Regions from separate parts of the Paenarthrobacter nitroguajacolicus genome, predicted to be linked through region 3. Evidence: riboswitches for the same ligand, from Rfam matches in the RefSeq annotation. Region 3 holds a riboswitch; each other region holds the start of a gene.
What was found. Region 3 has a riboswitch for S-adenosylmethionine ahead of KCX59_RS14320 (aminotransferase class V-fold PLP-dependent enzyme). Riboswitches for the same ligand answer to the same signal wherever they lie in the genome.
Positions count from the first base shown of each region.

Region 1: it holds a riboswitch for S-adenosylmethionine, as region 3 does, so the genes downstream of both, KCX59_RS19615 (DUF1737 domain-containing protein) here and KCX59_RS14320 (aminotransferase class V-fold PLP-dependent enzyme) in region 3, are expected to answer to the same signal.
Region 2: it holds a riboswitch for S-adenosylmethionine, as region 3 does, so the genes downstream of both, metX (homoserine O-acetyltransferase MetX) here and KCX59_RS14320 (aminotransferase class V-fold PLP-dependent enzyme) in region 3, are expected to answer to the same signal.

Region 1 is NZ_CP073234.1:4,153,903-4,164,131, forward strand. Features, by position in the region: gene KCX59_RS19585 (carboxymuconolactone decarboxylase family protein) at 127-609, opposite strand; gene KCX59_RS19590 (hypothetical protein) at 619-762, opposite strand; gene KCX59_RS19595 (PLP-dependent cysteine synthase family protein) at 919-1,983, opposite strand; gene KCX59_RS19600 (aromatic amino acid ammonia-lyase) at 1,977-3,542, opposite strand; gene KCX59_RS19605 (NtaA/DmoA family FMN-dependent monooxygenase) at 3,542-4,870, opposite strand; gene KCX59_RS19610 (SulP family inorganic anion transporter) at 5,025-6,728, shown strand; SAM riboswitch class IV at 6,812-6,923, shown strand; gene KCX59_RS19615 (DUF1737 domain-containing protein) at 6,937-7,203, shown strand; gene KCX59_RS19620 (rhodanese-like domain-containing protein) at 7,200-7,610, shown strand; gene KCX59_RS19625 (O-succinylhomoserine sulfhydrylase) at 7,611-8,819, shown strand; gene KCX59_RS19630 (hypothetical protein) at 8,830-9,450, shown strand; gene KCX59_RS19635 (glutamate--cysteine ligase 2) at 9,437-10,229, opposite strand, start outside.
Region 2 is NZ_CP073234.1:1,578,517-1,588,745, reverse strand. Features, by position in the region: partial or broken gene KCX59_RS07695 (alpha/beta hydrolase) at 1-165, opposite strand, end outside; gene KCX59_RS07690 (SGNH/GDSL hydrolase family protein) at 236-1,078, shown strand; gene KCX59_RS07685 (winged helix DNA-binding domain-containing protein) at 1,131-2,258, shown strand; gene KCX59_RS07680 (hypothetical protein) at 2,321-2,770, shown strand; gene metX (homoserine O-acetyltransferase MetX) at 2,773-3,894, opposite strand; SAM riboswitch class IV at 3,910-4,026, opposite strand; gene KCX59_RS07670 (bifunctional o-acetylhomoserine/o-acetylserine sulfhydrylase) at 4,188-5,504, opposite strand; gene KCX59_RS07665 (VOC family protein) at 5,732-6,370, shown strand; gene KCX59_RS07660 (CPBP family intramembrane glutamic endopeptidase) at 6,511-7,284, opposite strand; gene KCX59_RS07655 (histidine phosphatase family protein) at 7,308-7,988, shown strand; gene KCX59_RS07650 (DeoR/GlpR family DNA-binding transcription regulator) at 8,013-8,804, opposite strand; gene KCX59_RS07645 (class II fructose-bisphosphate aldolase) at 8,829-9,683, opposite strand; gene KCX59_RS07640 (1-phosphofructokinase family hexose kinase) at 9,665-10,229, opposite strand, start outside.
Region 3 is NZ_CP073234.1:3,012,592-3,022,820, forward strand. Features, by position in the region: gene aroA (3-phosphoshikimate 1-carboxyvinyltransferase) at 1-931, shown strand, start outside; gene rsgA (ribosome small subunit-dependent GTPase A) at 934-2,049, shown strand; gene hisN (histidinol-phosphatase) at 2,106-2,918, shown strand; SAM riboswitch class IV at 3,100-3,213, shown strand; gene KCX59_RS14320 (aminotransferase class V-fold PLP-dependent enzyme) at 3,246-4,655, shown strand; gene KCX59_RS14325 (class I SAM-dependent methyltransferase) at 4,716-5,540, shown strand; gene KCX59_RS14330 (metal-dependent transcriptional regulator) at 5,550-6,263, shown strand; gene KCX59_RS14335 (DHA2 family efflux MFS transporter permease subunit) at 6,313-7,767, opposite strand; gene KCX59_RS14340 (hypothetical protein) at 7,799-8,167, shown strand; gene KCX59_RS14345 (S1C family serine protease) at 8,164-9,147, opposite strand; RNA gene ssrA (transfer-messenger RNA) at 9,319-9,687, opposite strand; gene smpB (SsrA-binding protein SmpB) at 9,786-10,229, opposite strand, start outside.

The DNA.
Region 1 (10,229 bases), 1.1 Mb from region 3:
CATACCTCGTGCCGCCACCACCCACATTGAATCCTGGATGGCTCCGACACGCCCGCCAATGGGTGTGTCATAGCCCTGTCGGAGGCCAAAGTAGGTGGTGGCAGCACACTCGGCTAGCGATGGCATCTATTTCTTGGCTGCGCGTACCGGGTGCTCGCTCAAGATGGACAGACGGTTGAAGGCGTTGATCCCTATTGCCGCCATGCAGAGGACGCTGATCTGCTCGTCACTGTAGTGCTGACGTGCCTGTTCAAAAAGCTCGGGGCTGGGCCTCGACGAGCTCATACGGGTGATCTGCTCAGCCATCTCCATCGCCACCACCTCAGCGGGTTCAAACAGCTGAACTTCCTTGTAAACGGCAACGAGCGACAGCCGCTGTTCCGTCTCGCCGTATTTGAGGGCGCGCCGGTGATGAAGGTCCAGGCAAAAGGCGCAGCCGTTGATCTGCGAGCACAAGTAGTTGATGAGCTCAAGGGTGCGGCGCGGGATGCCAAGCCGGTCAGCTTCGTCCACGAGCTGCTGGGAATAGTGGCTTAGGGTCGCGTAAAGATCCGGCTGCTGCTTGTCCAGATAGCCGGCCAGACGTGGTTTTGTTTCCTGTTCAGGCATGGTTGGAGCCTAACGCAACGGGGGTTCCTGTCCCCGCTTCAGCTCCTGAATGCGGAGGCGAAGGAAGATGATCGCCAGCACCAGGGCATAGATCACCAAAGCTGCAACGCCCACTGTCACCAAGACGTAGAGAATGCCAAAAGCTGAAAACAAAGAAAGCCCCCCAATTACGGCCCGGCCGGTGCCGACCAGGGTTTCAGATGCTAGCAGCCCCTATGCCAAACCCGAGGGATGTGAGAGAGCATCCGCCCCAAACCCGAGGGACGTGAGAGAGCGCCCACCCCAAACCCGAGGGATGTGAGAGAGGGCTTACTCGCGGGCGCCGGGGGTGTCGGCAGCGAGACGTATGCCGTGCTCCGCCAGCCACACCGGGTTGAAGGCCTTGCTCAGGTAGTTCGTGCCGGCGTCGGGCGCTATGGCCACCACCACCGAACCGTGAGGTGCTGCTCGAGCCACCCGCACAGCCGCGGCAACAGCGAGCCCGGAAGACGGACCCAGCGCGAGTCCTTCTTCATCCAGAAGCCTGTGGACGGTGGTGTAAACCTCGTCGTTGGGGATCCTCAGGAAACGGTCCACGACGGCGCGGTCGAAAGCCTTGGGCCATTCAGCTTCGGGCCAGGAGTTGCCCACGCCGTCCACCAGGATCTCGCCGGGATGGCCGCCGCTGTAGGCGGAGCCGTAGGGGTCGGCACCAACAACTTCCACGTGCCCGCCGGGTCCTGAGGCAGTCACTCGTTCCTTCAAAAACCGGCCGTTCCCGCTGATGGTCCCGCCGGTGCCTATCCCCGCTACGAAGTGGGTCACCAGTCCACCTGTCTGTTCCCAGATCTCGGGCCCGGTGGTTTCATAGTGCGCGGCCGGATTGGCAGGGTTGTCGAACTGCATGGGCCGCCACGCGCCGGGCGTCTCGGCGGTAATCCGCGCTGCCACGGCGCGGGCGTTCTCCGGCGATTCCGACGGCGCATTCCAGTCCGTGAGGATCACTCGGGCGCCGTAGTTGTGCAGCGCGGCAAGCTTCTCCTCGGAGATCGTGTCGCCCGTAACCACCACCACCGGGTGTCCGGTCAGGTGTCCGATGAGGGCGAGTCCGATCCCGGTGTTGCCCGACGTACTTTCCACAATCGTGGCGCCCGGTTGCAGCTCACCAGACCTTTCCGCCGCCCGAACCATACTTAGTGCGGTGCGGTCCTTGATGGAGCCACCAGGGTTTTCGGACTCGAGCTTGATGTGGATGGTGCTGCCCAGACCGTGACCCAGTGATTCCAGCTTCACCAGCGGGGTGTTGCCCACTTTGTCCAGGACTGAGGCGTCCAGCCCGTCCGGAATCGGGACAGCCGCGTGCACACCCTGTTTGCGGATCGCTGTACTCACCACGGTTCCTCCCCTGTCTCCAAAAATTCCCTGGTTACGGCATCCCGCAACTCCACACGCGCACGCGCCACCAGGTCAGGAGCCGACGGCCGGTCGGCAAGCACATCGGCCAGTCTTCCCACGACGGCGCCCGTCCCCTTTCCGAGCGGCTGCGCGGCTCCCGCTTCAAGCAGCAGGTACGACGCCGTCAACGCCTCGATAACCAAGAGCTTTTCGGCAGCCTCCAACGACTTTTCGAGCTGCTGCAGGGCAAGCGGGGCAAGCGTCGAATGGTCCTCGACGTCGGCAGAAAGCGTCGGCGCCCCGAGCGTCGCCGGTGCGGCGAGGAACTTGAGTTCGGCCAACAGTCCAGCGGCCGAGTACCAGAGCAGCCCGGGAAGTTCTTCTTGGGCCAGACCTTCCCCGGAGGATGCCGCCTGCAGGTGGCGGGCCCGGATAGCCCGTTGTGGTGGGTACAACTTGGCGATGCGACGTTCACTGGAAATCCCAACGTGGGCCAAAGCCAGCCGCAGGCCCTCGAAGGCGAGAGCCAGTTGCATCGGTTGGAAGTTCCCGCCGGACATCATCTGCCCGGAGTCGAGATCGACCAGGGGATTATCGCCGCGGCCGTTTAGCTCCACTTCCAACGCAGTACCGAGCTGCTTCACCAGGGATCGAAATGCCCCGTGCGTCTGGGGCGCGGCCCGGAACGATAACGCATCCTGCACCGAAACTTCGGGACGAACATCCTCCAGCCACCCACCGCTCAGAAGGCGGCGAACAGCGGCAGCCGACTCCCGCTGCCCGTCCACCGCCTTGGCCGCCTGGATTGCCAGCGAGAACGGGCTGAGGTTCCCGCCGCCGTCGTACCTTGCGATCGTCTCCAGGGAGAGGGAAAGTGCGACGTCGGCCAGTTCGGCCAGGTGCCGCAACCGCACCAAGGCGAGAGTTCCTACACCCACCGAGTACGCATTGGCACTGACCAGGGCCAGGGCCTCGCCCGGCGCGAGAACAAGTGGCTGGAGACCGGCGTCGGCGAGCGCTTTGGCGCCGGGGATCAGCATGCCATCCGCGTCGAACGCTTCGCCCTCGCCCAAAGCAACAGCGGCGACGGCGGCAAGTTGGGTCAGGTCTGACGAGCCCACTGAGCCTTCCCGGGGGATGGCGGGGAAGACTCCGCGGTTGAGCAATTCGGCGTAGAAGACTGCTGTTTCGGGTCGCACGCCGGAACCACCGCGGCTGAAACCGATAAGCCTGGCAAGGATTACGGCACGGGCAGCAGCCCGGTCAAGATACGTGCCCACACCGCTGTTGTGATACCTGACCACCTGCACCTGGTACGCCAGGAGCGACTTCTCCTCCACCGCCGTATCCCGGCCTGACCCTAGCAGTGTGTTGAGACCGTACACACGCTTTCCGGAGGTCGCGGTGAGCTCCACTAGTTCCCTCGACTTACGCATCAAAGTCAACGCTTCCTGGTTGAGTTCCACGTCAAACGAGGGATCTTCGGCGGCCAGCGCCACGTCCGATGCCAGCACCGGAGCCGCACCGATCAGGAAGGTTCGCGGTTCAGCCGACACCATCAGAAGTCCAAGAGATTTTGCCGGAAACCACCGTTGCCGTAGCTCTTCCTCAACAGGCCACGGCGCCGCAGTTCAGGGGTGAGTTTGTCCAGTACACCGTGCACGGTCACAGGGTCCACGAAGCCGGAGAAGAGGAAACCGTCGCCACCCACTTCAGACCCTGTCGACTCCAAGTAGTCGGCGATTTCGCCAACCGTACCAATGATCGAATCACCCGCTCCTCCGCTGCGGGCCTGCAGGATCTGTCTCAGTGTGGAGCCCGGAGGGGCCGCCTTGGCGAAATGCTCCAGCGTCCCTTGGTTGCTGTTGGTGCTCAATTCGGGCAGCGGAGCGTCGAGGTCGAACTGTTTGAAGTCGATCACTGAAAGGTAGGAGATGGAGTTGAGTTGGCTGTCGATGTCGCGTTGGGTGAGTTCACGCCTCTGTGCCCGCAACTCCTCTGCCTCTGCCGTGGAACCAACAATGGTGGGCTTCAGGACGAAAAGAACCTTGACGTCGTCGGGATTGCGGCCTGCTTTTGCAGCTTCCGCGCGGATGGAATCCCGGTAGGACTTCATCCCGTCAGCACCGCGTGCCAAGGCAATGGCCACGTCGGCATGCCCACCTGCGAAGGCCTTACCCCGCGGCGACGCACCAGCTTGCACCAGGACGGGTTCTTCCGGCAAAGGCGCAGTGTTCAGCGGACCCCTGACCTTGAAAAAGTCGCCCTCATGGTTGATAGGGTGCACTTTGCTGTGGTCCGCGAACACCCCTGCCTCAACGTCCTCAAGCACAGCGCCAGGTTCCCAACTCCGCCAGAGCCGCCTGACGACGTCGACGAATTCCTCCGCTTTCTCGTACCGGAGGTCGTGTTCGATCTGCTGGTCCAGCCCGTAGTTCTGGGCGGCGAGGTCGCTGCCGGACGTGACTACGTTCCAGCCGAGCTGCCCTTCTGAGAAGTGTTGCAGCGTGGCCAGGAGCCGGGCGGCAGTGAAGGGCGGGTAGAAGGACGCGCTGACCGTCGGGACGATCCCCAAATGCTCCGTGGCTGAGAGAAGGTACGGGACCAGCGCCAGCGGATCATGCTTCGGAGCAAACGACGCGTGCGCCAGGGAGACCTCGGCCGTGCCGCCGTAAGTGTCCGGGACGGTGAGGGAATCCTCGATGATGAACAGGTCCAACCCGGATTGTTCAAAGGCCCGGACAGCCTCCTGGTACAGGGCGGGTTTCTTCCAGTCGTAACCCAGGCTGTACCCGGGCGTCCCCCAGCCTTGGACACCAAAACCGTGTCCCACGAACCATCCAAAATGCAGCATGGGCTTGAGTGTAGAACTGCTCTGTCCGTTCACCGCGACCTGATTTCATGCGAAGTTACAGGGGGTCGTACTGCGTCAATTATGCTCCCGGGGCGTCACATTTGGGCGGGACTGATGACGGTCCGGATTTTCCACATACGGCGGTCGCATAGTTTCGAAAACAGCATGGGTCGGGAATGATCGCTGTATGAGTTCACCCACCCGATCTTCCGCCAAGTCTTCCGCCAAGGACCGGCTTTCGGGCGTCTGGGCGCTCAAGGGCTACAAACGCGAATGGCTCCGGCACGACGTCGTGGCAGGTGCTGCCCTCTTCGCCCTGCTGGTACCCGCCGGTATGGCCTATGCGCAGGCGGCCGGCCTTCCACCGGTCACCGGTCTCTATGCCACCGTGGTCCCGCTGCTGGTTTACGCGTTCGTAGGGCCTTCCCGCATCCTGGTCCTCGGCCCCGATTCTGCCCTCGCCCCCATGATTGCCGCGGCAATCGTGCCGCTGGCAGCGGGTAGCAGCGAAAAGTCGGTGGCATTGGCAGGGCTCCTGGCAGTGCTGATCGGGGTACTGATGTTGGCCGGTTCGGCCCTCAAACTCGGGACCATCACAGGACTGCTCTCCAAACCCATCAGGCTCGGATACCTGAACGGAATCGCGTTGTTGGTGGCGTTGTCGCAGCTGCCGGCGTTCCTGGGGATAGAGGCCGACGGCGACATCTGGCAAAAGCTTGCGAAGGTCACCACCGGGGTGCTGGGCGGCGAGGTCAACATCACCGCGCTGCTGCTGGGCGTGGGTTCGCTGGCGCTGATCTGGATTCCCCGGCTGCTGAAGTGGAAAGTGCCGGGTGTGCTGCTGGCGGTGGTCGGCTCGTGCGTCGCAACGGCCGTTTGGAGCCTCAACGACGACGTCAAGGTCACCGGAGTCCTGCCGCAGGGCCTCCCGATGCCCGCGCTCGGCGGCATTGGCTGGGCGGACGCACTCACCCTGCTTCCCGCTGCGGCAGGGATCGCCCTCATGGCGTTCGCGGACACCGGCGTCCTGTCCCAAACATTGGCAGCCAAGGAAGGCAAGAAGGTCTCCGGCAACAGGGAAATGGCAGCACTTGGGGCAGCCAATGCTGCCACGGGCCTGCTGGGCGGATTCCCCATCTCCGGCAGTACATCGAGGACCCCTGTGGCTGTGGACGCTGGTGCCAAGTCCCAGATGACCGGCGTGGTGGGTTCGGTGCTGGTGCTTGCTTTCATGCTGCTGGCTCCAGGGGTGACCGAGTACCTTCCGTCCGCCACCTTGGCCGCCGTCGTGATTGCCGCAGCGATAGCCCTGGCGGACCCGGCCGGCGTCCGGCGCCTGTTGAGCCTGAGCCGGAGCGAATCCGTAGTGATGTTGGCTGCGTTCCTGGGCGTCCTTACAGTGGGCGTGCTCCAGGGAATCGTGGTGGCCATAGCCTTGGCACTCTTGGACTTCGTGCGGCGGGCCTGGGATCCATACCGAACAGAACTCGGTGCCGAAGAAGGGCTCCCTGGGTACCACGATCTTGAACGACACCCCAACGGCGAACGCATCCCCGGGCTCCTGATCCTCCGCTTCGATGCACCGCTGTTCTTCGGCAACGGGCAGGTTCTTGCAAGCTTTGTCCGGGAACAACTGGACGAAGCTTCGGATAATATCTCCCACGTCATCCTTGCGGCGGAACCCATCACAGGCATCGACACCACGGCCCTGGACGACCTCGTCACGCTGGATGAATGGTTGGCCCGCCACGGTGTGGATCTGGTGTTCGCCGAACTCAAAGGACCTGTCAAGGACAAGCTGATCCGCCTCGGAACGGCAGCACGTTTCACGCCGGACCACTTCTTTCCTACAGTCGGCGCTGCCGTCCGCACGCTCAGGGACGAAGAGTGAAACGGCCGCCGATTACGCAACATGACGGCCGCCCCACCACTCGCAAGTGCGGCCGGATGCCCGTGGATGTTACGTTTTTCTTGAGTAATGAGTACCAGCGCAAAGCCCTGACTTGCTGGTCGGCAACCCTCTCTCCGGCGGGGTGCCTCAGGTGACTACTCGGCGTATCGACAATTCGTACTGCAAGCGTGACTGAGGAGCACCAGCTATGCCTGAACCCACTGAAGAAAAACTCTCCTACCGCCTGGTGACAGGCCCGGACACCCGCGACTTCTGCGAGCGCATCCACAATGCCCTCGCCGAAGGTTACGTCCTCCACGGGAGCCCGGCAGCTACGTTCAACGGCACGGACGTCATCGTTGCCCAAGCCGTTGTCCTGCCGACCGCGATCGCCACAGCGGATGCCGCAGTGGCCAATGCCGTTGACCAGTTGGAGAACTACGACGACGAAGAAGCGTTCGAGGGCCACGCATGAGCTACGCAGGTGACCTGACCCCGCACGACGCGTGGGCAAAACTTCAAGACGGTGCCATCCTGGTTGACGTCCGGACCGAGGGCGAATGGGCCCACATTGGAATCCCCGACACCAAAGCTACCGAGAACGACCCCCTGTTCATCCAGTGGAACTTGGCCGGCGGAATTCCGAACTCCCGCTTTATTGAAGACCTTCAGCAACAGGCTCCCGAGGACGACGGCGTTGAGCTCGTTTTCCTATGCCGTTCCGGGCAACGCTCCATCTCGGCGGCCATCGCCGCAACCCAGGCCGGCTTCACTGCCTACAACGTCCTGGAGGGCTTCGAAGGCGAACCGGACCGCTACGGTGAGCGCACCGTCAATGGTTGGAAGAACCGTGGCCTGCCGACGAATCTGGGGACCGAGTAAGTGACTTTCAATCCCGACGCCGCCGGCTGGAGCCCTGACACCCAGGCCGTCCGCGGTGGCCTTGACCGCACCAATTTCCAGGAAACGTCCGAACCTGTTTTCTTGAACTCCGGTTTCGTCTACGAATCCGCTGCCGCCGCCGAACGTGCCTTCACCGGCGAGGACGAGCGATTCGTCTACTCCCGTTACGGCAACCCGTCCGTGGCCACGTTCCAGGAGCGGCTGCGGCTGCTCGAAGGAACCGAGGCGTGCTTCGCGACGGCGTCCGGCATGTCTGCAGTCTTCACCGCCCTGGGTGCCTTGCTGGCTGCCGGTGACCGTGTGGTTGCTGCCCGCTCGCTGTTCGGCTCCTGCTTCGTGATCCTCAACGAGATCCTTCCCCGGTGGGGCGTGGAGACGGTCTTTGTTGACGGACCCGACCTTGAGCAGTGGCGCGAAGCCCTGTCCGAGCCCACCACCGCGGTGTTCTTCGAGTCACCGTCCAACCCCATGCAGGAGATCGTCGACATCGCTGCCGTCAGCGAACTGGCCCATGCCGCCGGGGCGACTGTCGTCGTCGACAATGTCTTTGCCACTCCCCTGCTGCAGCGCTGTGGTGAGCTGGGTGCAGACGTGATTGTGTACTCCGGCACCAAGCACATCGATGGCCAGGGACGAGTCCTTGGCGGCGCGATCCTGGGCACCAAGGAATTCATCGATGGTCCGGTCAAGCAGCTCATGCGGCACACTGGCCCGTCACTGTCGGCGTTCAATGCCTGGGTGCTGACCAAGGGCTTGGAGACTATGGGACTGCGAGTGAATCACAGCTCGGCTTCTGCTCTGAAGATCGCAGAGTGGCTCGAGCAGCAACCCGCCATCAGCTGGGTCAAGTACCCGCTGTTGAAGTCCCACCCTCAGTACGAGCTCGCTGCGAAGCAAATGAAGGCCGGCGGTACTGTGCTGACGTTCGAGCTGCTTCCTTCGGCCGGGCGTACAGCCAAAGACGCTGCATTTGCCTTGCTCGATGGCCTCCGTGTCATCGATATCTCCAACAACCTTGGCGATTCCAAGTCCCTCATCACGCACCCGGCAACCACCACCCACCGGGCCATGGGGCCTGAGGGCCGTGCGGCCATCGGGCTCTCCGATGGTGTGGTTCGCCTGTCTGTCGGGCTTGAAGACGTGGACGACCTCATCCTGGATCTGGAGAAGGCACTCAAACAGGTCTAACCTTGCTGCCATGAGCGGGAACCATCCCTATCGCCGTGCCGGATCCGTGATCGTTGCCGGCACGGCGGTGTGGTTCGTCGGGATTTCGCCGGTCTCACGTGTCTACATCACCCCCGATGACGCCGAACGCCTCCGCATGCTGCAAGCCGGCCAGCGCGGCTGGATCACAGGTCAGCACATTACCGCGGCCGGGACCGTCGCAGTGCCAGTGGGATTCGCGGCGTTCGCCCGTGCCATTCCAGCCCTGGGAGCTCCGCGCACGAGGGCGAAGAAGTGGGCCTACGCCGCTGCGGCCGCGCTGCTGGCCGGTGCACCGTTCTTCGTCTCCAGCGTTGCCCGGCGGGCTTCCGACATTGAAGGGTTCGCCTACCGCCGCGGTTCCAGCGCTCCGTTCCTGGCGTATTCCGGGCTGCATATTGTGGCGTTGGCTGCGCTCGGCGGGAGCCTTCTTTCTTTACCTGCCAAACGGTGGATCGGGGTCACGGCTGCGGCCGCCGCACCCATCTACGGAGCCGTCCTTCTGGCCAAGAAGGACATCCCACCGCTCTTTTTCTACCTCGTGGAGGGGACCGTCGGAGCCTACCTGATGGCCTGGGAAGAGCCGGCACCCGACAAGCCTATGGCCGCCTGACCCGGGTCAGCATGGGCGAGGGTTCCTTATGGGCATCGGCGGCGGCGCCGCGCACCGTCACCTTCGCAGCATGCGCGACGACGGCGGCCAGGGCTTCGTTGGTGGGCGGACTTCCCGTCTGGGTTTGCCCGTCGCGCTGCCTTTTGTTGTAGCGTTCAGCGGCTTCCAGTTGTTCGTGGGCACCATTGCCCCGCGCCAGTAAGTCCGAAATCCCGGCTTTGACGAGTTCCAACTCATTTTGGTCGTCCAGGACCGGGCTCAGGTAATCAACCAATGCCCACACGACGTCCGCCGCTGGCTGAGGTAGGAAGTCACCGAAGTCCAGGAGATCTCCGCGCAGACCCGAATTGCTGGCCTGCCAACTCGCCATCCGCAGGAGTGCCGTAGGCACCGCGGTGGGTTCCACGCCGTCGAGCATTTCCAAGGAGGCCGTCTCCACCAAAGCCCTCACCAGCACCGCCATGAGGCCCGCGTCCTCAGCGCGGAGGCAGACGTCGGCGACCCGGACCTCAACAGTGGGGTGGTTCCTGGAGATGCGGGCGTCAAAGTAGATCATGCCTTCATCCATGATCACGCCCGTTTCCAGGAGGCGCTTCACGATGCGTCGATAAGCAGTAAGGGAGCCAAAGACGGAGGAAGGGCCGGACGTCGGCCAGCGGTTCCAAGCTTGTGTGCGGTAGCTGTCGAAACCAGTGGGAAGCCCCCGCCAGTAAGGCGAGTTGGCGGTTAGGGCTGTCAGGACGGCGAGTTTGTCCCGGATGTGGTCCAAAACCACCACG
Region 2 (10,229 bases), 1.4 Mb from region 3:
AGCGGCCACCACAAAACCCTCGGGCAGCAATCCGGCCAGGCTGAACAGGTCGTCCTCGTTGGAGCCGTAACCGTGCAGCAGGACCAGGAGCGGCTTGCCGGCACGCTCGGATTCGTCGTGGGACCACAGGACAACGGGAGCGGGAAATGTGGGTGCTTCAGTCATGGGTCTATTCTTACAGTTACCCACCAGTAACAACCTACGGTGGCGTAGGGTCGACGTCACGGTGCAGGATATGAGCGTGAGTGAGAACAATCCTTTACTGAAGCCGGGCGAGCCCGTTCAAAAACACCCTTGGACCCGTTATGTGGCCCTGGGTGACTCCTTCACGGAGGGCATCGGCGACCCTGAGCCGCAGAACCCAGGCGGTTATCGTGGTTGGGCGGATCGGGTTGCCGAGGAACTGGGCCGCAGCCAGGAAGATTTCGCCTACGCCAACCTTGCTATCCGTGGCAGGTTGCTGCAGCAGATTATCGATGAACAGGTAGGCCCCTGTTTGGAACTGCAGCCTGACCTCGTGTCCATTTCAGCCGGCGGCAACGACCTCATCCGTCCCGGCGGCGATCCCGACCTGTTGGCGGAAAAACTCGACGCCGCAGTCGCGGAGCTGAGCTCGGGAGGTGCCACCGTGGTGCTTTTCAATGGCCCGGACACGGCAGCATCAGTACTCGGGCGCATCCGCGGCAAGGTGGCCATTTACAACGAGAACCTCAGGACAGTAGCTGCGCGGCACGATGCCATCATCGCGGACATGTGGTCCTTGCGGCAGTTGGCGGATCCCCAGATGTGGAACGTTGACCGCCTTCACTTCTCGCCGCTGGGCCACCACACCATCGCCATGATGGTTTTGGAGGCGTTGAACGTCGAGCACACGCTTGAGCCCCTGATGCCCAAGCCCCTTCCGCCGCGCACGTGGCGTCAGGCCCGGTCTTCCGACCTTGTCTGGGCACGTGAATTCTTTGTCCCATGGGTGATCCGGCGGCTTCGGCATCAGTCCTCCGGCGACGGAATCACGCCAAAGCGTCCGACGCCGGGACCCGTCTTCGGTTCCACCGGCACCTTGCTGCCGCGCCGCTGACGTGACGTCGGGTGCCGGCTCCCTGCATGCGGAGGCTATTCGGAGGATTCGGTTGCGGCGGCAGCAGTTGCGGGCTCCCTACGCCGGAAGTCCCGGGGACGTGGTCCGCAACCTCCTGGCCGTCCAATCGCAGGAGTTCCCCTATGCGAGGTGGACTCTCGCACAGAGAAGCTCCACCAGCGCTTCATCGATGGTCACTGCCTTAAGCGTTGAGCAGGCGGTGGCCGACGGAACCATCCTGCGGACGCATATTCTCCGGCCCACGTGGCATTTCGTGCATCGGGACGATCTTGGCTGGTTGATGGCGTTGTCCGCTGATCGCCTCCACCAAGGCAACAAAGGCATGTACCGACAAACAGGAATCGATGACGACTCCGCTGCCAAGAGCGGCCGAATCCTCGCCGCCGCTGTGGCCGATGGAGCCCACAAGACGCGCGAGGAACTGGCCGAAGTCCTGGGACAGTCCGGATTTCCCAGCAAGGGCCTGGGCTTCATCTACCACCTCATGCACGCGGAAATCAGCGGTGTCCTGGTCAGCGGCTCACCCGTCCGTTCCGCAGGCGGCGCCCTGAAACAAACGTATGCCCTGTTCGACGAACGGGTACCCGGTTCGGCTCTTAAGCCTCTGACCGCCGAAGGCCGCGAACAGGCTCTTGGACGGTTGGCACTCCGATACTTCACCAGCCGGGGACCCGCCACGGTCAAGGACTGTGCGGCGTGGTCCGGGTTGACCATGAAAGACGTAAAGCGGGGAATCGAGGTGGCGGGTGCCATGTCCCCCGGGAGTCTGGGGGCGGCGCAGTGTGATGGTTTCGACTTTTATCTGGCTTCCGAGGAAGCGGACGCTCTCGCGAGTGGTAACGATCCTTCGCCCGCCGAGGATCCCGGGCTTCCCCGCGTCGACCTTATCCAGTGCTACGACGAATACGTGATGGGCTACTCACAGTCCCGGCACTTCCTTGGTGGCACGGCGCCCATCTTCCCCGAGGACAACGGACCCATGCACGTGGTCCTGCTGGACGGCAGGTTGGCCGGATGGTGGCGCCATGGCTTCTCCGGCAGAACCTGCGAAGTGGACGTCCGAATGAACCGGCCCACCACCGCAAAAGAGCAGGAGGCCCTGCAGTCGGAGGTGGATCGCTACGGCCGGTTCCTGGGCATGCAGAGCAAGCTGGTCTGAAGCAGCCGCAGTGGTTTTGCCGGTCAGGACTAAGCTGGGATGAGACCTAGGAGGCCTGCACTGTGAACAATCTGATCTTCTGGATCATCGTCTGCTCTTGGCTGATTCCACTCGGGATCCGCATGTACAACCGCTCCCGGGCGCGTCGGATCCAGGACAATAACTTCCGCGACCCCCGCTACCCACAGCAGAATCTGCCCGGACCAGGGTATCCCCCACAGAATTACCCGCAGCAGAATTATCCAGGTCAGGGATACCCGACGCAGGGTTACCCAGGTCAGAATTACCCCGGGTACCCTTCCGAGCCGACCGTCATCCGCCCCGCGGTTTCGACACCGCAGGCCGGGCCGCCGTCGAACCCTTCATCCCCGGCACCGTTCCCCTCAGCGGGCGCTTCGGAGCCGCAGGGATTCCGCGCCCGCAAGTTGGCGGAGCTGGACACGAAGTTCAGCAACGGCGAGATCGCCATGGAGGATTACATGAAGCAGCGCGGCGAAATCATGAACGGCTAGGGCTAGGCGAAGAATGATTCTCGGAGTTGTGCCGAGAGCTGGCCGATCTCAGTGAGGAAGCCGTCGTGACCAATCGGAGCCTCAATGAGGTGGACCGGCACATCCCCAGGTAGCGCCGCGGCAAGTTCCCGCGACTGTGCAGGGAAGTAGAGCCTGTCGCTGTCCACCGCCGCCACGAAGAACTCAGCCGTAGCGCGCGACAACGCCTGTTCCAGCGGGCCGCGGCCCCTGGTGACGTCGTGGGACATCAGGGCTTCGGTGATGGCGATGTAGCTGTTGGCATCAAAACGGCGGACCAGCTTCGTTCCCTGGTGGTCCAGATAGCTTTCCACCTGGTAGCGGCCACGCTCCCCCAACACCGCGGCAGCGAGTGGTGTCTCCTGGTGCTGGGCTTCCCTGCCGAAGCGGAAATCCAACTCCAAGGCTGAGCGGTAAGTGATGTGGGCGATGCGTCGGGCCAGTGCCAAACCATGTTCAGGTGCAGTGCCGCCGTAATAGTCACCGTTTTTGAAGTTCGGGTCCTGCCTGATGGCCAAGGTTTGGGCTTGAGCAAAGGCAATCTGCTCGGCCGTACTGTAGGCGCCCACCGAAATTACGGCGCAGCGTTTGACCCTGTCGGGGAACGTAACAGCCCATTCAAGGGCCCTGGCGCCGCCCATGGAACCGCCCAACACGGCGTGCCAGGCATCGATTCCCAAGGCATCGGCGAGGCGCGCCTCAGCCTCCGTGCTGTCGCGCAGCGTGACCAACGGGAAACGTGAGCCCCAAGGACGTCCGTCCGGTGCTTCTGACGATGGGCCGGTGCTGCCATAACAACCGCCCACGATGTTGATGGAAATGACGAAAAACTTGTTGGTGTCGATGGTGGCACCCGGCCCAACGAGTTGCTCCCACCAACCTTCCTCGTCGGTGGCTCCACGGGCTACGTGAGTGCTGCCCGTGAGCGCATGCTGGATGAGGACGGCATTGGAGGCATCGGCATTCAGCTGCCCCCAGGTCTCATAAGCGAGGACGACATCGGGGAGGAATCCGCCGGCCTCAAGTTCCAACGGCCCGATGCCGGCGTACTTGACGGTTCCGTCTTCTTCTCCGGATTTGGGAAGGGCTGTAGCAGTAATGGTCATTCCTTTGACACCTTAACCTCGCGCTTGCCCGTCGCCTTGCGTGCGAACAGGCCAGGTCTTCACCCGGGGCACCCCACCGCGTAGGAGGGTTGCCGGCCAGCAAGCCGGGGCTGTGTGCTGGCACTCATGACCTAATACGAAGAGTCTAGGAAATGCAGGGTGGTTCTGGCGAAGAATGTGACAACAGTGTGACGGTTTAGGGCGTCTTCGTTCACGAACGAGCACCCGGAACTGCCGCCCGGCGAATAATCGTCGACGCGGGCGGCAGCCGGGCTGTGACTCTAAGCCGCGCGTTAGGCGCCCTTGGCGGCCCGGAAGCCCGCTTCGAGGTCGGCGATGATGTCATCAACGTGCTCAATGCCCACGGACAAGCGCACGAGGCCGGGGTTGACGCCGGCAGCGACCTGCTGTTCCACCGTCAATTGGCTGTGTGTAGTCGACGCCGGGTGGATGACCAGCGAGCGGACATCACCGATGTTGGCAACGTGCGAGTGCAACTCCAGGCCGTCCACGAAGCGCTTGCCGGCTTCGACGCCGCCCTTGATGTTGAAGGCAACAATGGCGCCCGTGCCCTTGGGTCCGTACTTCCGGCCGCGGTCGTACCACGGGCTGGACGGCAGGCCCGCATAGGCGACCGATTCGACGTCGTCGTGGTTTTCAAGCCATTCGGCCACCTTGGTGGCGTTGGCAACATGGCGTTCCACGCGCAGGCTCAAGGTCTCCAGGCCCTGGGCAATGAGGAAGGCGTTGAACGGGGACACGGCAGAGCCGAGATCGCGAAGCAACTGGACTCGGGCCTTGAGGATGTAGGAGAGGTTCGCGCCCAGTGCACCGTCCTTGCCGAGGTCCCGGGCGTAGACCAGACCGTTGTAGCTGGGGTCCGGGGTATTGAAACCAGGGAAGCGGTCCGGGTCCTTGCCGAAGTCGAAGTTGCCGGAGTCCACAATCACACCGGCGATTGCCGAACCGTGACCACCCAGGTACTTGGTCGCGGAGTGGACCACGATGTCCGCTCCCCACTCGATGGGCCGGATCAGGTAAGGCGTGGACAGGGTGTTGTCCACAATGAGGGGAACGCCGGCCGCGTGTGCGGTGCGGGCGATGCCCTCGATGTCCAGGACATCCTGGCGGGGGTTGGAGACGACCTCGCCGAAGAACAACTTGGTGTTCGGCAGGACGGCGTCACGCCACTGGTCCAGATTGTCCGGGTCCTCGACGAACGTGACCGAAATGCCGAACTTCTTCAGCGTGTGCGCCAGCAGGTTGTACGTGCCGCCGTACAGGCTCGGGCTCGCTACGATGTGGTCGCCCGCCTCGGCGATATTCAGGATGGCGAACGTCTCGGCAGCCTGTCCGGAGCTGAGCAAGAGGGCAGCCAGGCCACCCTCAAGGCTCGCAACCCGCTGCTCCACTGCATCCTGCGTCGGGTTGCCGATTCGGGTGTAGATGGGAGCCAGCTCGGCCAGGGCAAAGCGATTGGCGGCGCTCTCGGCACTGGGGAACACGAAGGACGTGGTCTGGTAGATCGGAAGCGAGCGCGCTCCTGTGGCGGCGTCAGGCTCCTGGCCGGCGTGGATCTGGCGGGTTTCGAAAGACCATCCTTGGGACATGGAGTTCTCCTGTTCGTGACGCATGGGTTTGGCAGGCAAGGTGAAGCGGTGTGAGCTGGGGCCAGTCTAGGAACTGTCCGGAGGCGAAGACAGCTTTGTGACGCCTGTGGAATCTTTCGGTCTTCCCGCGTCCCTTCATGACGCCCCCTACCACCGGTTATACACATCCCACCTTAGTTAGGCTTGACTTAGCTGAGACCCCGATCACAAAGTGCCAAGATGAAGCCATGCGCATGGATCACGTCTCTTACGCCTGTGAACGAGATGGCCTTTTGGCCACTACCGAACGAATTTCCGCGGCATTGGGAGTGGACGCTGTCCGGGGCGGAGTGCACCCGCGCTTCGGTACCCGGAACATGATCATTCCCCTTGCGGATAACAAGTACCTGGAAGTGGTGGAGGTCCTGGACCACCCCGCTTCCGACAAAGCACCCTTTGGCCAGGCCGTCCGTGCCCGTTCGGCTGCCGGTGGTGGATGGATGGGCTGGTGCGTCGCCGTTGACGACCTTGCACCGTTCGAAGACCGCCTTGGCCGCTCGGCTGTTCCGGGCAACCGCAAGTTCCCCGACGGACGCGAACTGGTGTGGCAGCAGATTGGCATCCTCGGCCTGATCGCGGATCCCCAAGTGCCCTACCTGCTCAAGTGGGAGGGCGACCCCTCGCTGCACCCGTCAAGGATCTACGAGAGCGACGTCAAGATGTCCAGCCTCACCATTGCGGGCTCGGCTGAACGCGTCACCGAATGGTTGGGCGAACCAGTGGAGAAGCCGCTTGAGGATGTCGCCGTCCAGTGGATGGCACCGCACGGCACTCCAGGCATCCTCGCTGTAACTTTCGAAACCGCCTCCGGAGCCGTCACCATCTGACCGATCCAATCCATCCGGGCTGGTCCCGGCCCCGGTCAGCCATGTCCGGAGTCAATCATGTCCGGGCTAAGCTTCGGCCGCCATCAGCGGGTGCCAACGACGTCACCCACCGATGGCGGCCGGATACTTTTAACGGACCTCTACCCCAGGCCCATTGCCTTGCCGAACAGGCTGAATCCAACGAACGCCACGATGTCCAACAGTGCGTGGGCAATCACCAAGGGCATTACCCGCTTGGTCTTGGTGTAGATCCACGCGAACAGCAAGCCCATGACCACGTTCCCTATGAACGGCCCAAAGCCTTGGTACAGGTGGTAGCTTCCCCGCAGGACGGCACTGACCACAATGGCCACCGGCATGCTCCACCCGAATTTGCCGAAGCGGTCCATGAGGTACCCCACCACGATCACTTCTTCCACGATCGCATGGCGCATGGCCGAAAGGACCAGCACCGGCACCGTCCACCAGTAAGCGTCAAGGCCGCTGGGCACAATTGCAGTGGTGATTCCCAGCGCACGACCGGCCGCATACAGGCCGAGCGAGGGGATGCCGATCGCAGCGGCCAGGCCAACACCGTGGAGAAGGTCCTTGCCGGGCCGGGCAAAATTGAAGCCAAGCCGGGCGAACGCCGAGCCGCCCCCGTCTGCCCGGCCGCCAGGTGCATGGGTGGACAGGAAGTAGAACACCAAGGCCACGGGCACCAAAGCGAACACAATGTCCAGCAATTGGTAGGTGAGGTCGAAGTACTCACGCGTGCTTTGGGACCTGTTCAGCGTTGACGTGGCATCCGCCAAAGGTGCCCTCGTCATCTTGTCCAGCAGCTGAACTACGGAGTAGACGGCTGATTGGCCCAAGGACAGGCCCAGCACAATAAGTACTTCGGCGCGCAGCCGGCGACGGGAAGCGAGGAACATATACCCACCCTATGCTTGGTGGGATGGGTGCCCCTGAGAGAATCTTCATGATCCGGCACGGCCAGTCTGCCGCGAATGCCGACACGTCCATCTACAACCGCGTGCCGGACTACCGGATCCCGCTGACGGAGCGCGGAGTGGAGGAGGCCCGGATTGCCGGGGAGGACCTGCGCCGCAAGCTCGATGGAGAACAGGTCTGCGTCTACGTCTCCCCCTATTTGCGCGCGTACCAGACCCTCGAAGCCATGAACCTCGGTCCCCTGATCGAGCGGGTGATTGAGGAACCCAGGCTTCGCGAGCAGGACTGGGCCAACTTCCAGATCGCCGGGGAGATCGAGGACCAAAAGGAACTGCGCAACCTCTACGGCCATTTCTTCTATCGGTTCCGCGAGGGCGAGTCCGGTTCGGACGTTTATGACCGGGTGTCTTCCTTCATGGAGACGCTGTACCGGCACTGGCAGAAGCCTACTTACGCACCAAACACGCTCCTGGTCACACACGGGCTGACCATGCGCCTTTTCTGCATGCGATGGTTCCACTGGACGGTGGAGTACTTCGAGTCACTCAACAACCCGGACAACGCCGAACTGCGGACCTTGATCAAGAACGACGACGACCAGTACAGCCTGGATATACCGTTCAGCCAGTGGGTGCCCCGGGAGGTAGACGACTCAGTGCTGCACGCACCGAGGATGCGCTTCTAGCCCTTCCAGCTCAGCCGGCGGGTCTCAGCCGGCGGGTGCGACGATGACTTCGGTGCCCTTGGCCTCGAACGCAGCTTTATGTTCGGCACTGATGCCGGAGTCCGTGATGAGGTGCCTGAAGTCGTAGCCTGCCATTGCGGCAAAGGAGCGGCGGCCCACTTTGGAAGAGTCGGCCACCACATAGGACTCGGTGGCACGGCGTGCCATCACCGTGTTGACCATGGCTTCGCCTTCGTCGGTGATGGTGGGGCCGAGGTCCGGGTCGACGCCGTTGACACCGATGAACGCAATATCGAGGGCAACTTTTTGCATGATGACGTCTGTATACGGACCCACCAGCTCGTAGGAGCGGGGGTTGAGTATCCCGCCGGTGACCATGATCTTGATGTTCGGCCGCACCGCCAACTGGGAAGCGATGTTGATGGCGTTGGTGACCACGGTCAGCGTGGGCGTGTGGGACGGCGCGTTGAGGTCCTCGCGGGTGGAGAGTAGCTGCGCCAACGCCGTGTTGGTGGTGCCACCGCTGAGCCCGATCACAGCACCGGGACGGATCAGCGCAGACGCTGCCAGAGCGATTTCCTGCTTGGCCACGGCGTGGTCGTCCCTGTTGTAGCGGCCCGGAAGGTCGTAGGCTACGGACCCGGTAGTGGCGCCGCCGCGGGTGCGGCTGAGCAGCCGCTGCTTGGCAAGGCTGTCGAGATCCCTGCGGGCCGTGGCAGGTGAGACGCCCAGGCGGGTCACGATGTCCTCGACTTCCACATGGCCGGACTCGGCCAGGAGGTCGAGTATGGCAGTGAGCCGATCGGTGCGGGTCATGACGAGCCTTTCGCGGGTTTCCAGCTAATTCGCTTTGGCGAACAGCGTCAGCATACGTGCGGACTCCAGCACAAGGGCATCCCGGCCGGCCTTGATGTACTTCCGGGAATCCACCACTGCAGGGTTGGCATCGAGGTACTCACGGACGGCGCGGGTGAAGAACCCGTTCAAATGTGTGGATACGTTGATCTTAGTCATACCCGCACGGATAGCGGCTATGAGCATGTCATCTGTCACACCGGAGGAGCCGTGGAGGACCAGTGGTTTTCCCACCGCGGTCTTCAGTCTGGTGATGAGGTGCAGGTCCAGCGCGGCGCTGCGTTCGGTCATGGCGTGGGAGGAGCCGACAGCAACGGCGAGCGCGTCCACGCCGGTTGCCTCAACGAATGAGTGGGCCTCGCCGGGGTCTGTTCGGACACCGGGAGCGTGGGCTCCGTCCTTGCCACCCACTTTTCCAAGCTCGGCTTCCACGTAGACACCGCGCTCGTGGGCATACTTTGCCACCCGCTGCGTGACTTCCACATTCCATTCGTACGGCAGGTGGGCGCCGTCGTACATGACGGAACCGAAACCAAGGTCCACGGCGGCGATCGCGAGATCTTCGGATTCTGCGTGGTCCAGGTGAAGGGCAACGGGTACAGCGGCGGAGCGCGCGATTGCCAGGGCTGCCGAAGCGATGGGTTCGAGTCCGCCGTGGTACTTGGCGCAGTTCTCGGAAATCTGCAGAATCAGTGGGACGCCGGCCGCTTCGGCCCCTGCCACCAGGCCCTCGGCAGTTTCGATGTGGATGATGTTGAACGCACCTTGGCCTGTTCCCGCGTCGGCGGCCCTGTCCATGAGTTCCCGAGTGTTGACCAGGGTCACCGGGTCTCCTTCCATGTCACGATCAATTGGTCCTGGAGTTCCTGGTACCGCGGCGAAATTTCACCTGCGGCAGGCATGAGCACGGCCGCGGCCGACCATGCGGTGGCCCGGCGAAGGATTTCGCGGGGCTCGGTGATGCCTTCGGCGAGTGCGACGGCGGCAGCCGCCACACCGGCGTCGCCTGCCCCTGTGGGGTTGCCACTGAGCGCTTCCGGCAAGCGGGCGCTCCAGTAGCCGCCCGGGGCGGCGTGGTCGAAGGCGAGCATGCCGTCCGCGCCGGCGCTGACGAGGACCGTGCGGGCACCCATGTCGATCAGGGCGAGGGCGGCTGCTTCAAGGCTGGACTCGCCCGTTGCTTCGGCCAGCTCGTGATGGTTTGGTTTGAGGATGTCGGCGCCGGCTTTGGCCGCAGCGATGATCCCGGGGCCGGAGGTGTCGATGATCGCCGGGATACCGGCGTCGTGGGCCAGGCGCACCAGTTCCGGGTAGAAGTCCGCGGGAGCGCCCGGCGGCAGGCTTCCCGAACCGACCAGAACGGAGGCCGGCAGGTTTCGGTTCCCG
Region 3 (10,229 bases):
CGAAGCGTTGATCGCCCTCGGCGTGCCAGTGGCAGCAGACGGCGGCAGGACGCCGTCGTCCCTTCCCTTCGCCGTAGAGGGAAACGGCCAGGTCCGGGGCGGCCACCTTGTTATCGACGCCAGCGCCTCATCGCAGTTCGTTTCCGCGTTACTGCTGGTGGGTGCCCGCTTCGTTGATGGCCTGCATCTGGAACACGTGGGCAAGCCCGTCCCCAGCTTGGACCACATCACCATGACCGTGGAAGTCCTCCGCAGCGTCGGCGTCGTCGTGGACGATTCCGTGCCCAACCACTGGCGGGTCTCTCCGGGACCCATCCGCGCTTTTGACCAGCGGATCGAACAGGACCTCTCGAATGCAGGACCTTTCCTCGCCGCTGCGCTGGCCACACGCGGCACCGTCCGCATCCCCAATTGGCCGGCCGGGACCACACAAGTGGGCGACCAGTGGCGCACCATCCTGACCACCATGGGAGCAGAAGTAACTTTCGAAAACGGGACACTGACGGTGACCGGCGGAGCAGAAATCAAGGGTGCCGACTTCGACGAAACAAGCGAATTGGCACCCACTGTGGCCGCCCTGTGCGCATTGGCCAGCGGCCCCTCCCGGCTGACCGGTATTGCCCACCTCCGCGGACACGAAACGGACCGGCTCGCCGCGCTGGTTGCCGAAATCAACAGCCTCGGGGGCGACGCGGAAGAGACCGCCGATGGCCTGGTTATCCGCCCGTCGGCCCTTCACAGCGGCGTGGTCCACAGCTACGCAGACCACCGCATGGCCACTGCCGGGGCCATCCTGGGGCTCGCCGTCGAAGGCGTACAGGTTGAGGACATCGCCACGACATCGAAGACCATGCCGGATTTTCCAAAGATGTGGGAAGCAATGCTGCAGCCAACTGATGCCAACACCGATCTTGATGAGGCCAGCAACTAACCATGGGCCGTGACGCACGCTCCTGGGACGAATCCGACGTCCGGATCCGTCCCAGCAAAAAAGGATCCAGGCCACGCACCAAGGATCGCCCCAGCCACGATGACGCCGTAATAGGCAGGATCATCACAGTGGACCGCGGACGGTACAGGGCAATTGTTGGCGAAGATTCCGCCGACGAACGGATCGTTATCGCAGCCCGCGCCCGCGAACTGCGACGCAACCCCGTTGTCCCCGGCGACTTCGTCGCATTGGTGGGTGACGTCTCCGGGTCTCCCGATACCTTGGCGCGCCTGGTCCGGGTGGAAGAGCGGAAGACCCTCCTTCGCCGGAGTGCCGACGATACGGACCCCATCGAACGGGTGGTCGTGGCCAACGCCGATCAGCTCGTGGTGGTTGTTGCGGCGGCCAACCCGGAGCCACGCACCGGATTCATTGATCGCGCCTTGGTCGCAGCGTACGACGCCGGCATCGAGCCGTTGCTGCTCATCACCAAGGCGGATGTGAAGGACCCGGCGGAACTCCTGGCCAATTACCTGAGCTTGGATTTTCCCGTAATCATCAGCCGGACCGCTGACTCCGAGGCCGGCGGCATCGATGCCCGTTCCGATGACGGACTATCAGCCCGGCTGGACAAGGTCGCCGTATCCCAACTCCGCTCGCACCTGGGTGGAAAAGTCACCGTCATGCTCGGTCACTCCGGCGTTGGCAAATCCACCATGGTTAACGCGCTGACAGGCGCAGAGCGCGCCACTGGGGGCGTCAACGCGGTCACGGGCCGTGGCAGGCACACATCATCCTCGGCTTTGGCGTTGAAGCTGGACGATGCACCGTCCGGCAGCTGGATCATCGATACTCCCGGAATCCGCTCCTTCGGCTTGGCGCATGTGGATCCGGACCGGATACTGCACTCGTTCCCGGACCTTGAGCCCGGCACCGAGACCTGCGACCGCGGCTGCAAGCACGGTGCCACAGCCACTAATTGCGGGCTGGATGCATGGGTAAACGATGGCCATGCCGGGCCATCGGGAGTGGCCCGGTTGGCCTCCTTGCGCCGATTGCTGGGTGCAGACCCAAGGCTCGAAGCGAAAGAGACCAAGGAACTGGGCACCGTCAACTGATTCGTTGTCTGCTTCACGTCCCCAATGCAGCGAACGATTCAGGATAGTTTGGTGGCATGACCCATCCCGTTTCCACCTACAACGATGACCTGCGCCTGGCCCACGTCCTCGCCGATTCAGTCGACGCCCAGACCATGGATCGCTTCAAGGCACTGGACCTGCAGATCGAAACCAAGCCCGACCTCACACCTGTCACTGACGCTGACAAGGCCGCAGAGGAAGCAATCCGCGGTCAACTGTCCCGCTCCCGTCCGCGGGACGCGGTCCTGGGCGAGGAGTTCGGCAGCAGCGGTCACGGTTCACGTCGCTGGATCATAGACCCCATCGACGGGACCAAGAACTTTGTCCGCGGTGTCCCGGTGTGGGCAACGTTGATCGCCCTCGTGGATGAGGGGGAACCTGTGGTGGGCGTAGTCAGTGCGCCTGCACTAGGCAAGCGATGGTGGGCTGCGAAGGACATGGGCGCCTACATGGGCCGCTCCCTGGCCTCGGCAACGCGGCTCAAGGTGTCCAACGTTTCCCGCCTGGCCGACGCCTCCATGTCATATTCCAGCCTTTCGGGGTGGAAGGAACGCGGCAACCTGGATGAATTCCTGGGGCTGACGGAAGACATCTGGCGGACACGCGCCTATGGTGATTTCTGGTCGTATTGCCTCGTGGCAGAGGGGGCAGTGGATATCGCCTGCGAGCCTGAACTGAACCTCTACGACATGGCAGCACTCGTCCCGATCGTCACCGAGGCAGGCGGCCGTTTCACGTCCTTGGAAGGCGAAGACGGTCCGTTTGGCGGTAACGCCCTGGCCACCAACTCGATCCTGCACTCCGAGGTCCTCAAGCGCCTCAACCCCGGATTGGACGACCTTCTCTAAACCTATCCACGCCTGGCCAACCAAGCAGCAGGCGGAATTTTCGACGGCGGTTGGCCCCCGTAGGGGGTCTCCGCCGTTTTTTATTCGGCGAAGAAGGGATTTCGCATTCGACGTAACAAAGGGCTTAACAAAAGGGAGCGGCTTTGGAAGCCTCCCCGGACGTGCCTTAGCCTTTTTTACAGGTCACGAGTGCCAGCGCTAAACCCCGGTTTGCTGGCCGGCAACCCTCCATTCGCGGTGGGGTGCCCCGGGTGACGACCCGGCCGGTCCGGAACGGATGCGGCAAGCGCGGATCCCCCTATGGGGGTCCCTCTTGAGTGAGGTTCCATGAGCACTGTCACGTTCAACTCCAACATCATTCCGTCCTTTGTTGAAGAATCCACAGCAGAGACGATAACCGCTGTGCGTCCGCTTGCCGCGGTCACTGGCGCTGAGCTTCAGGCTCCCCTGATTCAGGGTGGCCACGTCCGCTACGCAAACTTGGACTACGGCGCATCGGCCCCGGCCCTGACCGTCGTTTCGGCCTACCTCAACGAGGTCCTGCCCTACTACGCCAGCGTTCACCGGGGCGCCGGGTACGCCTCGCAAATCAGCACGTCGGTGTACGAGAACTCGCGGAACATCGTCCGTGATTTCGTCGGCGGGCGTGCCGATGACTCAGTGATCTTCACACGGAACACCACTGACTCGTTGAACCTCCTGGCCGGATGCCTCCCGCAGGTGGATGGCCGATTTGCGGGCGAGGTCCTGTACTTGGACATCGAGCACCACGCCAACTTGCTTCCGTGGCAGGGAGTCCCCCACCGCAGCGTCGTCGCGGCACCAACCCTGGCCGAAACGGTGGACAAGCTCGAGGCCGAACTTGCCCAGGGCGGGGTCAGCCTGCTGGCTGTTACCGGCGCCTCGAACGTGACGGGGGAGATTCTTCCCATCGCCCGCCTTGCTTCGCTTGCCCACGAATACGGCGCAAGGATCGTGGTGGACGCTGCGCAGCTCGCACCTCATCGCCGGATCAACATCACCGAGGCGGACGTCGACTACATCGTCTTCTCCGGACACAAGCTCTATGCCCCCTTCGGTGCGGGTGTCGTGGTGGGTCGTCCGGACTGGCTCGACGCCGGCATACCGCACCTGGCCGGAGGCGGCGCGGTACGTGAAGCGCGCCTGGACTCAGTGAGCTGGGCCGCGGGCCCGGCGCGCCACGAGGGCGGCTCCCCCAACGTGCTGGGCGCCGCGACACTTGCCCGCGCCACCCAAGTCCTCGCAGGGCTCGACCAGGACGCGTGGCACGCCCACGAGTCCGCCATCCGCTCGTACCTGGTGCAGGGCCTGGAGGCCATCGATGGCGTGACCGTCCACAAGATCTTCGCTGACTCCCTGGACACCATCGGTGTGGTCAACTTCTCCGTTGAAGGATTCGACGCCGGACTGGTTGCGGCTTATCTTGCGGCCGAGCACGGCGTTGGCCTCCGCGATGGCCGGTTCTGTGCCCACCCGCTCCTCAAACGCCTCGGGCTCCCCTCCGGATCCCTGCGCGCCAGCTTCGGCGTCGGCTCCCGGTTGGAGGACGCCACCAGGCTGCTCGCAGGTATCGAAGGACTCAAGCGCGACGGACTGGGCTGGGACTACGTGGTGGACGAGGGCCGTTGGGTTCCTGCAAATGACCATCGCAGCTACCCCGAATGGGCCCCGAACACTCCCGGCACTGCGGGCGCAGCTCCCTGCACTGTTGACTAGGAACACTGCGGTAAATTCATAGGGTACTTTTAGTGACCCTGTGAAGGAGCTTTCGTGGCCCTGCGTTCACCGGCTGCCGCCAGCGGACAGCCACGTACTCCCGGACCAGCGGGGCCGCGTGGTCCAAGGCTGGATGCTTCCCGCCGGCATGAACTCGGTCAGAGCTTCCAGGACGGCGGCGAACACTATAACCGCGTGCGACCCGGCTACCCCGCCGATTCCGTGGACTGGCTGGTTCCTCCGGGGACGAGGTCCGCGGCCGACCTCGGAGCTGGCACAGGAAAGTTCACGGCACTCCTCGTAGAACGCGGCCTGGCGGTCACCGCCGTCGATCCTTCCACGGACATGTTGGAGCAATTGCGAAAAGCCTACCCCCACGTCAATGCGCTGGAGGGAACGGCCGAGGCAACAGGACTGACGGACTCAGTATTCGACGTCGTCAGCGTTGCCCAGGCCTGGCACTGGTGCGAGCCCCTCGCAGCGAGCACGGAGATCGCCCGGATCCTGCGGCCTCATGGGATCTTGGGACTGATCTGGAATCAACTGGACACTTCAGTCCCGTGGGTTCACCGCCTTTCACGCATCATGCATGCAGGCGATGTCCACAAGCCCGGATTCCGGCCAGTCATCGGCCCGGAGTTTGAAGGTTTGGAAAGTCATCTGACCCGGTGGGAGGATGCCCTGACGCCGGAGGACATCATGGAACTGACCAAGTCGCGCAGCTACTACCTCCGCGCCAACGACGCCACCCGTGCGAAGGTCATGGGCAACCTGGAGTGGTACTTCTACGACCACCTCGGCCATGTCCCTGGTGAAACCATCGGGTTGCCCTACATGACGCAGACCTGGCGGGCAGTCAAGGTTCAAGGTACAACGCCACGGTAGGCTTGGGGTGTGAAGACCAGTACGCCCTCATCCTCGATCGAGGACTACGTCAAGGTCATCTACTCCTACACGGAGTGGCAGGACAAACCAATTACGTCGTCCCAGCTTGCCCAGCGCCTGGGAGTGGCTAACTCCTCGGTGTCTGAGATGGTGCGCAAGCTCAAGGACCAAGGCCTGGTTGATCACCAACCCTACAGTGCCATCAGGCTGACCCCTCAAGGTATGCGGCTCGCGCTGTCCATGGTGCGCCGGCACCGGTTGATTGAGACGTACTTGGTGGATGAACTCGGCTACAGCTGGGACGAGGTCCACGACGAAGCCGAAATGTTGGAGCACGCCGTGTCCGATACATTCATTGAGCGGATGTCGGCCAAGCTTGGACATCCTGTCCGGGACCCACACGGAGACCCGATTCCTTCGGAAGATGGTTCGGTCGACTTGCCGCACGCTTACCGAATGATTGAACTGGATCAGGGCCACTCAGGCAGGATCACGCGAATCAGCGATGAGAATCCGGACCTCTTGCGATACCTCGCCTCTGAAGAAATTTCCTTGGACGCGCCCGTTGAAGTGGTGGGCCGCAAACCCTTCGGCGGAGCTTTGGTGGTGCGCATCGGCAGCGGCGCTAAAGGCCGCGAGTTCGACCTCGCGGACGAGGTCACTTCAGCTCTCTGGGTTCAAAGCGCGGAGACGCACGAAGGCTGCATCCTTCCAGCCCGGTAAGCCCGATCCCGACAAGCCCAGGCCCCATTGAGCCCAGGCGCGCTTTAGGTCAGCTGGGCTGCCCGCTCGCACCGCCGTCGTCGGACGCGGTATGAGGTTCGCTGACGGCGGCCGCCGCAGCTTCCTGCACAGGATTCCGGATGCCGACGGCGGACGCCAGCGCCCCGAACAGGAACAGGCCCGCTGTCACAAGCAGAGCGTTGTACAGTCCGTCCCGGGTGAAGGCCGGCCCCACAATCACCCCTGCGAAGGCGATGGAGATCAGACCCGCAATACGGGCAACAGCGTTGTTCACGGCTGAACCGATCCCGGCCTCCTCCGAGGGAACAGCGCCCAGAATGGCAGCCGTAAGGGGCGCAACCAACGTCGCCAGGCCAAGGCCAAAGACAATCTGCCCCGGCAACACCTGCGTCCAGTAGTTGAGCGGCTCCTGGACAGTCAATGACATCAGGAAGCCCGCACCGCACAGTAGAGGGCCCACCGTCATAAACCATCTGGGACCGTACTTTCCCGCGAGACCACCAAAGTAGGACGCACCCAGCATCAGGATGACCGTGCCCGGAAGCAGCGCCAGGCCCGCCACGGTGGCGCCCATGCCGCCTACCTGCTGCAGGTAAATGCCCAACACGAAGAAACCCAGGGAGATCGCGGCATAGATGGCCAGAGTGGCGAGATTACCCCAGGCAAAATTACGGATACTGAAGAGTCGCAACGGCAACATGGGCTCAGCAGTCCGGGCCTCGTGGATGAGGAACAGAACCATGGCAACTACACCCACCAGAAGCGGAGCCCATACCTGGGCACTGCCCCATCCCATCCTCCCCTGTTCGATGAAGGCATACACTGGCCCGCCCAAGCCAACCATGGCCAGGAAAGCTCCCAGGTAGTCGATGCTTTTGCTCTTGTCCCTCGCCGCATCCGACGACCGCAGGCTTGCAAGCATTGGCCAGATGGCAACAGCAGGGATGACATTGATGAAGAAGATCACCCGCCATGAGAGCAAGTCGACAGCAATGCCGCCGATCAGCGGACCCACAATAGCCGCAGCGCTCGTCCAACCCGACCACTGCCCGATGGCTTTTGACTGCGCCGGGCCGGTGAACGACGAGATGATCATGGCGAGCGAGCTCGGAACAAGGAGGGCGCCGGCGATCCCTTGCAGTGCCCGGGAGATTACCAGCACTTCGCCCGTCCACGCGAGCCCGCACATCACCGAGGTCACGGCAAAACCGGCCAGCCCCCATTCAAGGATCCTTGCCCTGCCGAAATGGTCAGATAGTGAACCGGCAACCAGGATCAATGCCCCCAGTGTGAGCAGGTACGCGTCCACCACCCACTGTTGAATGACCAGGCCGCCACCCAGTTCCCTTCCAATGGCTGGCAATGCGAGATTCACCACAAATCCATCGAGGATGGCGATGAACGACGCCACAATTGCCACCACCAGCACGCGTTTCTGGAGAGGTGTGCTCGGCGGAAGGACCGCAGCATCAGTCATGTGCACAGCCTACGCCCGGGAAGTCCCGTATCGTTGAATGGTGATTAGCAGACGTGATGCCGCATTGGCCCTTGATATTTCGATGGAAATGGCCCAACGCCACGGCATTCCGTCCCGCCTCTCCGAGGCCGAACTCCGGGACATCCAGGACAATCCCCCGGCGTGGTTGGTTCAGTCCAGGGCCAACCGCACCGGCAAGCGACCCGTCTGGGTACACCTGACGTGTGCTGTCTGCGGATACACCGAGGCCGTTCGCCCCAAGAAATGGTGGCCGGACTTTTCCTTCGTCTTCTGTGGCACCCACCGGAACAGCGAACTTCCCGAACTGTTCCTCGGCGATGTCCGCAGCGAATATGAAGGCGTGGGAAGCCGTTTCATCGGCGTTGTCGACGTTCGCGATGGTTAGGCCAGCTGGCTCATTTCGGATGGCACGGCAGTCAGCTTCAGTACTGTGCCTTCCCGGAGCACCGTCAGCGGGAACGGCTGGCCGATAGCATCGGCAAACAGCAATTTCTGCAAACTTTCCGCACTGGACACCGCACGATCCTGCGCACGCAGCACCACATCCCCCGCTTGGAGCCCGGACAATTCCGCCGGCGAGCCCGGAATGACCTCCACTACTCTCAGGCCTTCTTTCTGGCCGGTTCGAACCACCGAACTTGCATCCAGAGGTATCGGAGTGCTTACCAGGCCAAGATAAGCGCGGCGCACGCGGCCGTCCCTCAGCAGCGCTGCGATGATGCGCTGGGTTGTGGTGTTTATGGGTACTGCCAGCCCCAGCCCAAGACCCGCAACGGCGGTGTTGATGCCCACGATGCGTCCCCTCGTATCCGCCAGTGCACCCCCTGAGTTCCCTGGGTTGAGCGCAGCATCGGTTTGAATGACGTCCTCAATCACCCGCCTGTGTTCGCCAGCTCGTACGGGGATGGAACGCCCCAACCCGCTCACCACGCCAGCAGTTACCGAACCGGCCAAACCGAGCGGGTTCCCCACAGCAATCACCAGCTGGCCCACCCGTAGCGTGTCAGCGTTGCCCAGCAAAGCCGGAGGCGGGGTTGACTTCACGCCACGGAGCACGGCCAGGTCGGAGAGGGGGTCTGCGCCCACCAGCTCCACATCAGTTTGCTTGCCATCCGCGAAAACGGCCCGACCGGACTGGATGCCTGCCACCACGTGGGCGTTGGTCAGCATGTATCCGTCGCCGGTGAAGACCACAGCTGAACCGCTTCCTCCGCGGACCCGTCCGCGGCGGTCTGTACTCGTCATTTCGATTGCAGCAACGTGGGGCGTCACCGACTCGGCAACCTGTATGACGATCTGTGAGTACGCGTCCAAGGCTCCGTCGTCGTCTGACGCCTGTTCTTCGAAAGCCTGGTTTGTCGTCATCTCGTGCCTCCTGCCAAGGTCCGCCGCGCTTCACCGCTAACCTTCGGCGACGCGTCTACCCTGTATAACTGCCATGCAGTTGCCGGTAGTCCGGAAGTTGCTACGCCGTGGGTGAACGATGGCAGGTGGCAAAAGAAAACCCCCGGATCACGAGGATCCGAGGGCTTTCCGGGGTGGAGATGGGGGGAATTGAACCCCCGTCCGATGTCGTTTTGTCAGGGCTTCTCCGGGCGCAGTTCGCGTCGGATTTTCTCGGCCCCAGCCATCCTGCGAACAGGTGGCTGATCCGGGCCCAGTCATCTAAGAGTCCCGTTTACCTCAATGACGAAGGCAAACAGCAGTGGCTATCTAAATGACGCCAGGAACCGGGGCGATAGCAACCCCGGGCTGACGGACTGTCTTACTGCTTAGGCAGCGAGAGCGAAGTCAGTGCGCTTAGATTCGGCACTTATTGGTTTGCAGACAGCGTTTACGAGATAATTCTGCATCCTCGGCCCGCTTCACCTGTCGCGACTAACATCGTCGAAACCGATCATCCCCGTATTTTGTTACCAAACCCGGCAAGAGTCTTTGAACTCCCGTCGGACTACCTATCATAACGCATCCATCCGGCGGATCATTCCCCGGAGACACGCTACCTAGCGTCGGTTGCGTTCCCGCAACTCACGCAGCGATTCACGCTTGTCCTGCTGCTCACGGAGCGTCTGGCGCTTGTCGTAATCCTTCTTGCCTCGGGCGATAGCAATTTCCACCTTGGCCCGGCCGTCCAGGAAGTAGAGCTGAAGCGGCACAACGGTGAAGCCGGACTCGCGAATTTTCTGCGAAATCTTGTCCAGTTCATCGCGGTGCAGCAGGAGCTTACGACGGCGGCGTGCAGCATGGTTTGTCCAGCTCCCCTGGTGATACTCAGGGATGTGGATGCCCTCCATCCACAGTTCGTCGTTGTAGAAGGTGCAGAAGCCATCAACCATGGAGGCATGACCTTCACGGAGGGACTTCACCTCTGTTCCCATGAGGGCAATGCCTGCCTCATAGGTGTCCAGGACATGGTAGTTATGCCGGGCCTTCCGATTGGTGGCCAC